2 regions of the Streptomyces sp. NPDC041108 genome follow, and region 1 is predicted to be linked to the other one. Evidence: riboswitches for the same ligand, from Rfam matches in the RefSeq annotation. Region 1 holds a riboswitch; the other holds the start of a gene.

Region 1 (4,606 bases):
TACCTTGAACAGCCAGCCACCCTCGAACGGGGCGGTGTTCACCAGCGACGGGTCGTTGACGACGTCCTCGTTGATCTCGGTGATCTCACCGGAGACCGGCGAGTACAGGTCGCTCACCGACTTCGTGGACTCCAGTTCGCCGCAGGTCTCGCCCGCGGCGACCGTGGAGCCCACGTCGGGGAGCTGGGCGTAGACGACATCGCCGAGCGCGTTCGCCGCGAACTCCGTGATGCCGACCGTCGAGACGCCGTCCTCGGCGACCGACAGCCACTCGTGCTCCTTGCTGTAACGCAGCTGCTGGGGGTTGCTCATGGCCTGAATTCTCCTGTACGCGGGGGAGTGATGGTGAAGGGGGGACTGCTGAAACCGCTGTTGAACAGCGCGGATGTGCCCAGGGTCACGCTCGGGGTCCGCACGACGCCGCTTCCGAACGACTACGTATACGACCACGTACACGGCCGCGGCCGCACGACTACGGCCGCACGGCTACGAAGGTGTCACTTCCGCCGCTTGTAGAACGGCAGTGCCACGACCTCGTACGGCTCGTGGCTGCCCCGGATGTCCACGCCCACACCGGCGGTGCCCGGAGCGGCGTGCGAGGCGTCGACGTACGCCATGGCGATCGGCCTGCCCAGCGTCGGGGAGGGCGCGCCGGAGGTGACCTCGCCGATCACCTGACCGCCCGCGACGACCGGGTACCCGGCGCGGGGCACCCGGCGGCCCTCGGCGACGAGTCCGACGAGAACGCGCGGCGGGGCCGAGGCGGCACGCTCCGCGGCGGCCGCCAGGGCCGTGCGTCCGACGAAGTCGCCCTCCTTCTCGAACTTCACGACCCGGCCGAGCCCGGCGTCGAACGGCGTCAGCCCGGTGGACAGCTCGTGCCCGTACAGCGGCATGCCCGCCTCCAGGCGGAGCGTGTCCCGGCAGGACAGCCCGCAGGGCACCAGACCGGCGCCCTCGCCCGCCTTGGTCAGCGCCTGCCACAGCTCGACGGCGTGCTCGGGCTTCACGAACAGCTCGAAGCCGTCCTCGCCGGTGTACCCGGTGCGTGCGATCAGCGCCGGGACCCCGGCGACCGTGCCCGGCAGTCCCGCGTAGTACTTCAGACCGTCGAGGTCGGCGTCGGTGAGGGCGGCCAGGATGCCGGGCGACTCGGGGCCCTGGACGGCGAGCAGCGCGTACGCGTCCCGGTCGTCCCGCACCTCGGCGTCGAACCCGGCGGCACGCTCGACGAGCGCGTCCAGCACCACCTGGGCGTTGGAGGCGTTCGCGACGACGAGGTACTCCGTGTCCGCGAGCCGGTAGACGATCAGGTCGTCGAGGATGCCGCCGTCCTCGCGGCAGATCATGGTGTAGCGGGCGCGGCCGGGCTTCACCCCGCCGATGTGGCCGACCAGCGCGTGGTCGAGCAGCGCGGCCGCCTGCGGGCCGGAGACGGTGATCTCGCCCATGTGGGAGAGGTCGAAGAGACCGGCCTTCGTGCGGACGGCGAGGTGCTCGTCACGCTCGGAGCCGTAACGCAGGGGCATGTCCCAGCCTGCGAAGTCGGTCATCGTCGCACCGAGCGAGCGATGCAGGGCATCGAGCGCGGTACGGCGCGATCCAGCGGTGGGGCTACTGCTCATCGGTTCTGCTCCCAGGGCATGACAGGCGAGGACGATCCTCCCCATCTGTCATCGGAACCTGAGAGGTTCACCGCGACCGCACGTACCGGTGATCGTGGTTTGCACCTTGGGTGGAGCCGTCCTCCGGCGAAGGGAGGTGCGGCCCGCTTTTCAGATGTGCCTCGCCCGCGCGGTATCTGGGCCTGAGAGATTCAAGGGAGGGACTTGCTCCTTCGGCGCCCCAGCGAGACTGCTGGGAGCTCTCCCGCGCGGATTCAAGCGGCCGGTATGCAGTTGGCGCGCACATCATTGCACGCATCGACGCGGCGCGGCAGGGGGACCTTCACTGGTGGGGGGCGACGAGCGGGAGCGGACACACCGGTTCGTAGCACTCTTGTGGCAGGACGAGGACTGAACCAGGAGGGATCGGGCATTACCTTCTCTTTACAGTCTGTGGGGATGGGACTCCATACCCCCGGGGAGGACGATCACGGTGAACAGGACCACGGCGTACGCGACGACGGGCATCGCGGCCATGCCCAAGCAGCCCCTCGCACCGGCCGGTGAGGCGTGCGGCCCGTTCCCGAGGGCGGTCGTCCGCGACCTCAGGGAGCGTGCCGGGCGCAGCCCGCACGGACTGTCCTTCGGGCCGCGCGACCTGGTGGTGGTGACCGGGCTCCCAGGCAGCGGAAAGTCGACGCTGATGCGGCGGAGCGTGCCGGGCGCGCGGATCGACTCCCAGGACACCCGCGACCGCTTCGACGCGCGCTTCGCCCGCCACCTGCCGTACGCGGCCTACCGGCCCTTCGTGCGCCTCGCGCACTACGCGGGACTGCGGCGCGCCCTCCGCTCGGGGGAGGGCGTCGTCGTGCACGACTGCGGGGCCCAGGCGTGGGTACGGAGCTGGCTCGCGCGGGAGGCCGGACGGCGGGGCGGCACCCTGCATCTGCTGCTGCTCGACGTGACCGCGGACGAGGCGCGGGACGGCCAGCGGGAGCGCGGGCGGGGGGTCTCGCGGTACGCGTTCGCCCGGCACCGCGGTGCCATGACCAGACTGCTGCGGGCCGTGGAGCAGGGGCGGCTGCCGCAGGGGTGCGGGGCGGCGGTGCTCATCGACCGGGCGGCGGCGGACGTCCTCAAGCGGATCGACTTCACGGGGTAGCGGGGGGTTCCCGAAGGGCGCGCCGGCGGCCCGGAAGCAATTAAGGTGCAGGGACAACAGCATCACGGAGCAAAGCGGTAGGCAGCAGATGGACTTCCCGGCGGACTTTCCGGCACAGGCGCATCCCCACGGGCACGGCGGGTGGCCCGGCAACGAGCTGGAGGAGGTGCTGTCCGCGTCGCTCGGTGTGCCCCAGGCCGGGGCACGGATCGTGGAGGTGCTGGCCCGCAGTTTCGTCTGGGTGCCGCTCCCGGAGGGGGGCGGCCCGAGCAGCGGTCAGCTCGACCTGCCCACGATGGAGTTCGACGGCCAGGCGTACGTGCCGGTGTTCACGTCCGAGGAGCAGTTCCGCCAGGTCGTCGGCAACCACATGTCGTTCACGATCGCCCCGGCCGTCGAGTTCGCGCGCGGCCTGCCCCCGCAGATCGGCCTCGCCCTCAACCCGGACGGTGTCGTGGGCATGCCGTTGCCGCCGCCCGCGGTGGCCGAGCTTTGCCGGGCCGGACGGACCCCGCTGGACGGCTCGGCGAACGGCGCCCGCGTACGGCTGTTCGAGCCGGACTGGCAGGACGATCCCGTGGACTTCCTCGCGGCCGCCTCGGCGGAGTTCGCCGCGACCGGGGTGGTCCTCTCCGCCCGCCGCTGCCTCGCCACCATCGAGACCGCCGACCCCGTCATGTTCATCGGGGTCGAACTGACCTCCTGGGAGGCCGACCGCGGTCTCCCCCTCGCCGCCCTCGGCCGGGCCCTCGCCGGGACCCCCGTCCCCTGGCCCGTCAACATGGTCTTCCTGGACGTCGCCCAGGACCCGGTGGGCGACTGGCTCCGCGAGAAGGTGCGGCCCTTCTACCAACAGGGGTACTGATCAGAGCGCCCCGAAAGGGCGCGGGGAACGGCGCGACCAGCCACGACGCACCCGCACCCCGCGACGCACGACAACGCCCGAGCCCTGACCGGCTCAACCGGCGCACCACCTAAGCTGTCTCCTATAACCAGGGTCCAACACGAAGGACGGCCAACGTGAGCGGCAGCATCGCCACCGGGCAGGTCGAGCACATGCTGCGGCAGGTGACGCCCGGGCGTTACGACGCCTACGAGGCGCTGCTGCGTGCCCTCGCCACCCCGTCCTCCGGCCAGATCTGGATGCTGCTCTGGCACGGCCAGGGCGGCTCCCCGGACGCGCAGTACGGGAACATGGAGGTCGACGGGTTCAACTACGCCCCGTGCGTGACCTCCGCCCAGGAGCTCTCCGCCAGTGGCTGGAACCGCAGTTACGAGGTCGTCGACGGCCTCGACGTGGCCCGCACGCTCTACCCCGACCACTACGGCCTCTGGCTGAACCCGCACGCGCCGGGCGGCGGCGTCGGCATCCCCTGGCTCGATCTGCGCCGGATCGCCACCGGCCTGGAGCGGCAGCCCGCCGGCCCGCTCCGGCTGTCCGAGCCGGCCATCGAGATCCCGCAGTTCTACGGCCTGCTGACCCAGAACGCGCACCGCACACCCGCCGTGCGCTCGCTGCGGCGCGCCTGGGTGCAGCCGGCGCTCGGCGCGCCGTACCTGGCGATCGGCCTCGACGTGTACGACACCTCGCCGCCGGCCGTGGACTCGGTGCGCGCGATGATGCAGCAGTCCATCGGCGCCGTCCCGGACGGCCTGCCCGTCTCCACGGTCGCGATGTCCGACGAGTACGACCCGGTCGCCATGTGGCTGCGGGCCGGCGCCCGCCCGTTCTACGACCGCGAGGCCCACGCGGCCCCGGCCCAGGCTCCGGCGGCGGGCGGATACGGCTACCCGAGCCGGTACTGACCCGCCGCGCCACCGCTCCCTCCCGCCCCCACCG
Region 2 (4,606 bases), on a different contig from region 1:
CTCGACCAGATCTCGCCCGAGGACTTCGGGACGAACAGTCAGTGAGGCCGGACAGACGGTCGCGCGGAGCTGTCGTACGGGGCTGAGGGGTCCTGACAGTGCCTGCCGCCGTCGGCGGCGGGCGCGCCGGTGTGGTGTGCCGGGGCGGCTCGACGGGAGCGCATTCGGCTAGCCTTTCCCCGCGGGAGGGCACGCGAAACCACTCTCAGGGTGATTATCACTCGGCGTGGCGAGTGCGATGGTCGTTGACGCGCCCCTGGTGGCTGCCTACCGTCGATGAGGCAGGTCAAGGACGGAGGTCGGCGTGAGAAGCAGCGGCGACGGTACGGCTGGGGGTGCCCCCGGACGCAGGCTGGGGAGCGGCGGCCCGTACCCTCCCCCAGGCTCTCGGCTGCGGTCCAGCTGGGGGGACCCCCATCAAGGCAGCGCGGCCGGTCACGTCCCGCAGCGGCCCACGGCCGTGCAGGACAGTGCCGAGGCGGCGCCCGAGCCGCACGAGGAGGTCGGCTACCGCGGTCCCACCGCGTGCGCGGCCGCCGGCATCACCTACCGTCAGCTCGACTACTGGGCCCGCACGGGCCTCGTGGAGCCGAGTGTGCGGTCCGCCCAGGGCTCGGGGACGCAGCGCCTCTACAGCTTCCGGGACGTGGTCGTCCTGAAGATCGTGAAACGGTTCCTCGACACGGGGGTGTCGCTGCAGAACATCCGCACCGCCATCCAGCACCTGCGGGAGCGTGGCTTCAGCGATCTGGAGCGGATGACCCTCATGAGCGACGGCGCGACGGTCTACGAGTGCACCTCGCCCGACGAGGTCCACGCCCTGCTCCAGGGTGGCCAGGGGGTTTTCGGCATCGCCGTGGGGGTCGTCTGGCGTGACGTCGAAAGCGCTCTCTCGCAGTTGCACGGGGAGCGGGTCGACACGGGGGAGACGCTCCTGGGCCACAATCCGGCGGACGAACTGGCGCGGCGCCGGAACCGGGCGGTCTGAGGGCCGCCGAGGGATGCGCGTCCGGGACCGCCTGTCCGGTGGCGGGAGTGGTTCGTGACCCCGGTGTGGCCGGTGGAGCCGGTGTGCGGGGCATTGTCAGTGGCGTAGGGCAGCATCGGAGTTGTGAGAACCGCGCCCACGATCCTGCATCTCGACATGGATGCCTTCTACGCCTCGGCGGAGCAGGCGTCGAAGCCGAGTCTGCGAGGGAAAGCCGTTGTCGTCGGCGGGCTGGGGCCGCGCGGAGTGGTCGCCACCGCCTCGTACGAGGCACGGGTCTTCGGGGTGCACTCGGCGATGCCGATGGCGCAGGCGCGCAGGCTCGCGCCGAACGCCGCGTACCTCACGCCGCGCTTCACCTTCTACCGGACGATCAGCGATCAGGTCATGGGGTTGTTGCGGGCTCTGTCGCCGCTGGTGGAGCCGTTGAGCCTGGACGAGGCCTTCGTGGATCTGGAGGCCGGGGGCGCGGCATGGGACGAGAGCTCGGCGCGGCTGGCGGGGGAGCGGTTGCGCGCGGACATACGGGCCCTGACCGCGTTGACGGGGTCCGTGGGGCTCGCGGCCTCCAAGATGCTCGCGAAGTTCGGCTCCGAGCAGGCCAAGCCCGACGGGCTGGTGCTGATCGAGCCGGGGACCGAGCGGGCTTTGCTGGGCCCGATGTCCGTGCGGATCCTGCCGGGTGTGGGACCCGCGACCGGGGACCATCTGCGGCGTGCCGGGATCACCACGGTCGAGGAGATCGTGGAGGCGGGGGAGGACGAGGTCGTACGGCTGCTCGGGAAGGCCCATGGGCACGGGCTGTACGCGATGGCGCTGGCGCGGGACGACCGGGCGGTGGTGGCCGAGCGGGACACGAAGTCGGTGTCGGTGGAGGACACGTACGACGTGGACATCCATGACCGGGTGCGGGTGCGCATGGAGGTGCAGCGGCTCGCGGACCGGTGTGTGCGCAGGCTGCGGGAGGCCGGGCTCTCGGGGCGGACGATCCAGTTGAAGGTACGGCGGTACGACTTCTCCACCCTGACCCGGTCCGAGACCCTGCGGGGACCCACGGACGATCCCGCGGTGGTGCGGGAGGCCGCGGCCCGGCTGCTGGAGGCCGTGGACACGACGGGCGGGGTGCGACTGCTGGGCGTCGGCGTGAGCGGGCTGGCCGACTACACGCAGGAGGACCTGTTCGCCCAGGCGGCCGGGGAGCCGGAGCCGGTGGAGGAGGAGGCCAAGGGCGCCGTGGAGGTGCCCGCGGTGGAGGAGAACGCGGGCGGGGAGCGGCTGTGGAGGGCCGGGCACGATGTGCGGCACGCCGAGTACGGGCACGGGTGGGTGCAGGGCAGCGGGCTCGGGCGGGTGACCGTGCGGTTCGAGACGCCGCTCGACGCGGGGCCGGGGCGGGTGCGGACGTTCAGGACGGACGACGAGGCGCTGGAGCCGGCGGAACCGTTGCCGCTGGTGCCGGGCGGGATGCCGGGCTGAGGCGGCGCCGGACCGTGTGCGGGCGCTTCGGCCGTCCGGTGGTGTCGTGCGGCGTGTGGGTGCGGCGGAATCGGCTCAGGTGTCGTCCTGGCCGGCCGCGTGCCCGAAGTCGTGGTCGACGGGCGGGGGCGGGGCTATGTCCAGGCCGTAGTGGTGGTAGAGCTGGAGTTCCTGCTCGGGAGAGAGGTGGCGGCCCACACCGAAGTCGGGGGCGTCCTTGATCAGGGCGCGCTCGAAGGGGACGCGGAGGGTGCCCTCGACCAGTTCGCTGGGCTCCAGGGGGACGAAGGCGTCGCGGCCGAAGAAACCCATGCGTATCGCGGCCCACTCGGGGATGCCGGTGGCGTCGTCCAGATAGACCTCGTCCACGGTGCCGATCTTGGTGCCCTTGCGGTCGAACGCCTTGCGGCCGATCAGGTTGCGCGGATCGATGTCGGTCTGCACGGGCCCTCCAAGTGTCGCAAGGGGTTGTACATCGTCTCTCACCACTACGAAAAGGCACATTGAGGTGAGCGGCCACTCGAAGACCTGTGCGTTGCCCGCGCTGATACGCTGGCAGCGGCTGTCGACCCCGTGCGGGAGAGTCCTCCGGACCCCATCCGGAGGCGCCGAAGGAGCAACTCCTCCCCGGAATCTCTCAGGCTCACGTACCGCACGGACGAGGTCACTCTGGAAAGCAGGGCGGGTGTCACGGCTCCCGCTCTCACCGACGGTGAAAGCCGGTCCGCACCTGGACCGGTGAAGCTCTCAGGTTGAGATGACAGAGGGGGAGGCCGTCGGGGTGCCCGTGCCGTGGTGCCCCTCGAAGGTCGTGTCAGACCAGGAGGCCTCCGCAATGACCGCCCATCGCATTCCGCTTTCCGAGCTCGAACAGGGCATCCCCTTCGAGCGGCGCCACATCGGCCCGGACGCCGAGGCCCGGGCCAAGATGCTCGCGCACGTCGGGTACGGCTCGCTGGACGAACTGACGGCGGCCGCGGTCCCGGATGTGATCAAGAACGCCGAGGCGCTGGACCTGCCCGGGGCGCGTACCGAGGCCGAGGTGCTCGCCGAGCTGCGTTCGCTCGCGGACCGCAACGAGGTGCTGGGCTCGATGATCGGGCTCGGGTACTACGGGACCTTCACGCCGCCCGTCATTCTGCGCAACGTCATGGAGAACCCGGCCTGGTACACGGCCTACACCCCGTACCAGCCCGAGATCTCCCAGGGGCGGCTCGAAGCCCTGCTGAACTTCCAGACCATGGTCGCCGAGCTGACCGGCCTGCCCACCTCCGGGGCCTCGCTGCTCGACGAGGGCACCGCCGCCGCCGAGGCCATGGCGTTGTCGCGGCGCATGGGCAAGAACAAGAAGGGCCTCTTCCTCGTCGACGCGGACGCGCTGCCGCAGACGATCGCCGTGATCGAGACCCGCGCCGAGCCGGCGGGTGTCGAGGTCGTCGTCGCCGACCTGAGCGAGGGAATCCCCGCCGACATCGCCGCGCGCGACATCAACGGGGTGCTGCTGCAGTACCCGGGCGCCTCCGGTGTCGTACGGGATCTGAAGCCGGTCGTCGAGCAGGCCCACGCACTCGGCGCGCTCGTCACCGTCGCCGCCGATCTGCTGGCGCTGACCCTGCTGACCTCGCCCGGTGAGCTGGGCGCCGACATCGCGGTCGGGACGACGCAGCGCTTCGGTGTGCCGATGGGCTTCGGCGGGCCGCACGCGGGCTACATGGCCGTCCAGGAGAAGTTCGCGCGCAGCCTGCCCGGACGGCTCGTCGGGGTGTCCGTGGACGCGGACGGGCACAAGGCGTACCGGCTCGCCCTGCAGACGCGGGAGCAGCACATCCGCCGGGAGAAGGCGACCAGCAACATCTGCACGGCGCAGGTGCTGCTCGCGGTGATGGCCGGCATGTACGCCGTCTACCACGGGCCGGAGGGGCTGCGGACGATCGCCCGGCGTACCCACCGGTACGCCACCGTGCTCGCCGCGGGGCTCGCGGCCGGTGGTGTCGAGGTCGTGCACGGGTCGTACTTCGACACGCTCACCGTGCGGGTGCCGGGGCGGGCCGGTGAGGTCGTGGCCGCCGCGCGGGAACATGGCGTGAACCTGCACCTCGTGGACGCCGACCTGGTGTCGGTCTCCTGCGACGAGACCACCAC

What was found. Region 1 has a riboswitch for glycine ahead of gcvT (glycine cleavage system aminomethyltransferase GcvT). Riboswitches for the same ligand answer to the same signal wherever they lie in the genome.
Region 2: linked by a shared signal. The riboswitch ahead of gcvP (aminomethyl-transferring glycine dehydrogenase) and the one ahead of gcvT (glycine cleavage system aminomethyltransferase GcvT) in region 1 are both predicted to bind glycine.

Annotation. Positions count from the first base shown of each region.
Region 1 covers NZ_JBVIYK010000012.1:279,749-284,354, reverse strand. The annotation lists gene gcvH (glycine cleavage system protein GcvH) at 1-312, opposite strand, end outside; gene gcvT (glycine cleavage system aminomethyltransferase GcvT) at 498-1,625, opposite strand; glycine riboswitch at 1,661-1,785, opposite strand; glycine riboswitch at 1,786-1,882, opposite strand; gene ACZ6BB_RS30395 (AAA family ATPase) at 2,098-2,766, shown strand; gene ACZ6BB_RS30390 (enhanced serine sensitivity protein SseB) at 2,855-3,631, shown strand; gene ACZ6BB_RS30385 (enhanced serine sensitivity protein SseB C-terminal domain-containing protein) at 3,823-4,572, shown strand.
Region 2 covers NZ_JBVIYK010000013.1:248,033-252,638, reverse strand. The annotation lists gene ACZ6BB_RS31595 (bifunctional nuclease family protein) at 1-45, shown strand, start outside; gene ACZ6BB_RS31590 (MerR family transcriptional regulator) at 305-988, shown strand; gene ACZ6BB_RS31585 (DNA polymerase IV) at 1,112-2,464, shown strand; gene ACZ6BB_RS31580 (PRC-barrel domain-containing protein) at 2,540-2,908, opposite strand; glycine riboswitch at 3,031-3,127, shown strand; gene gcvP (aminomethyl-transferring glycine dehydrogenase) at 3,300-4,606, shown strand, end outside.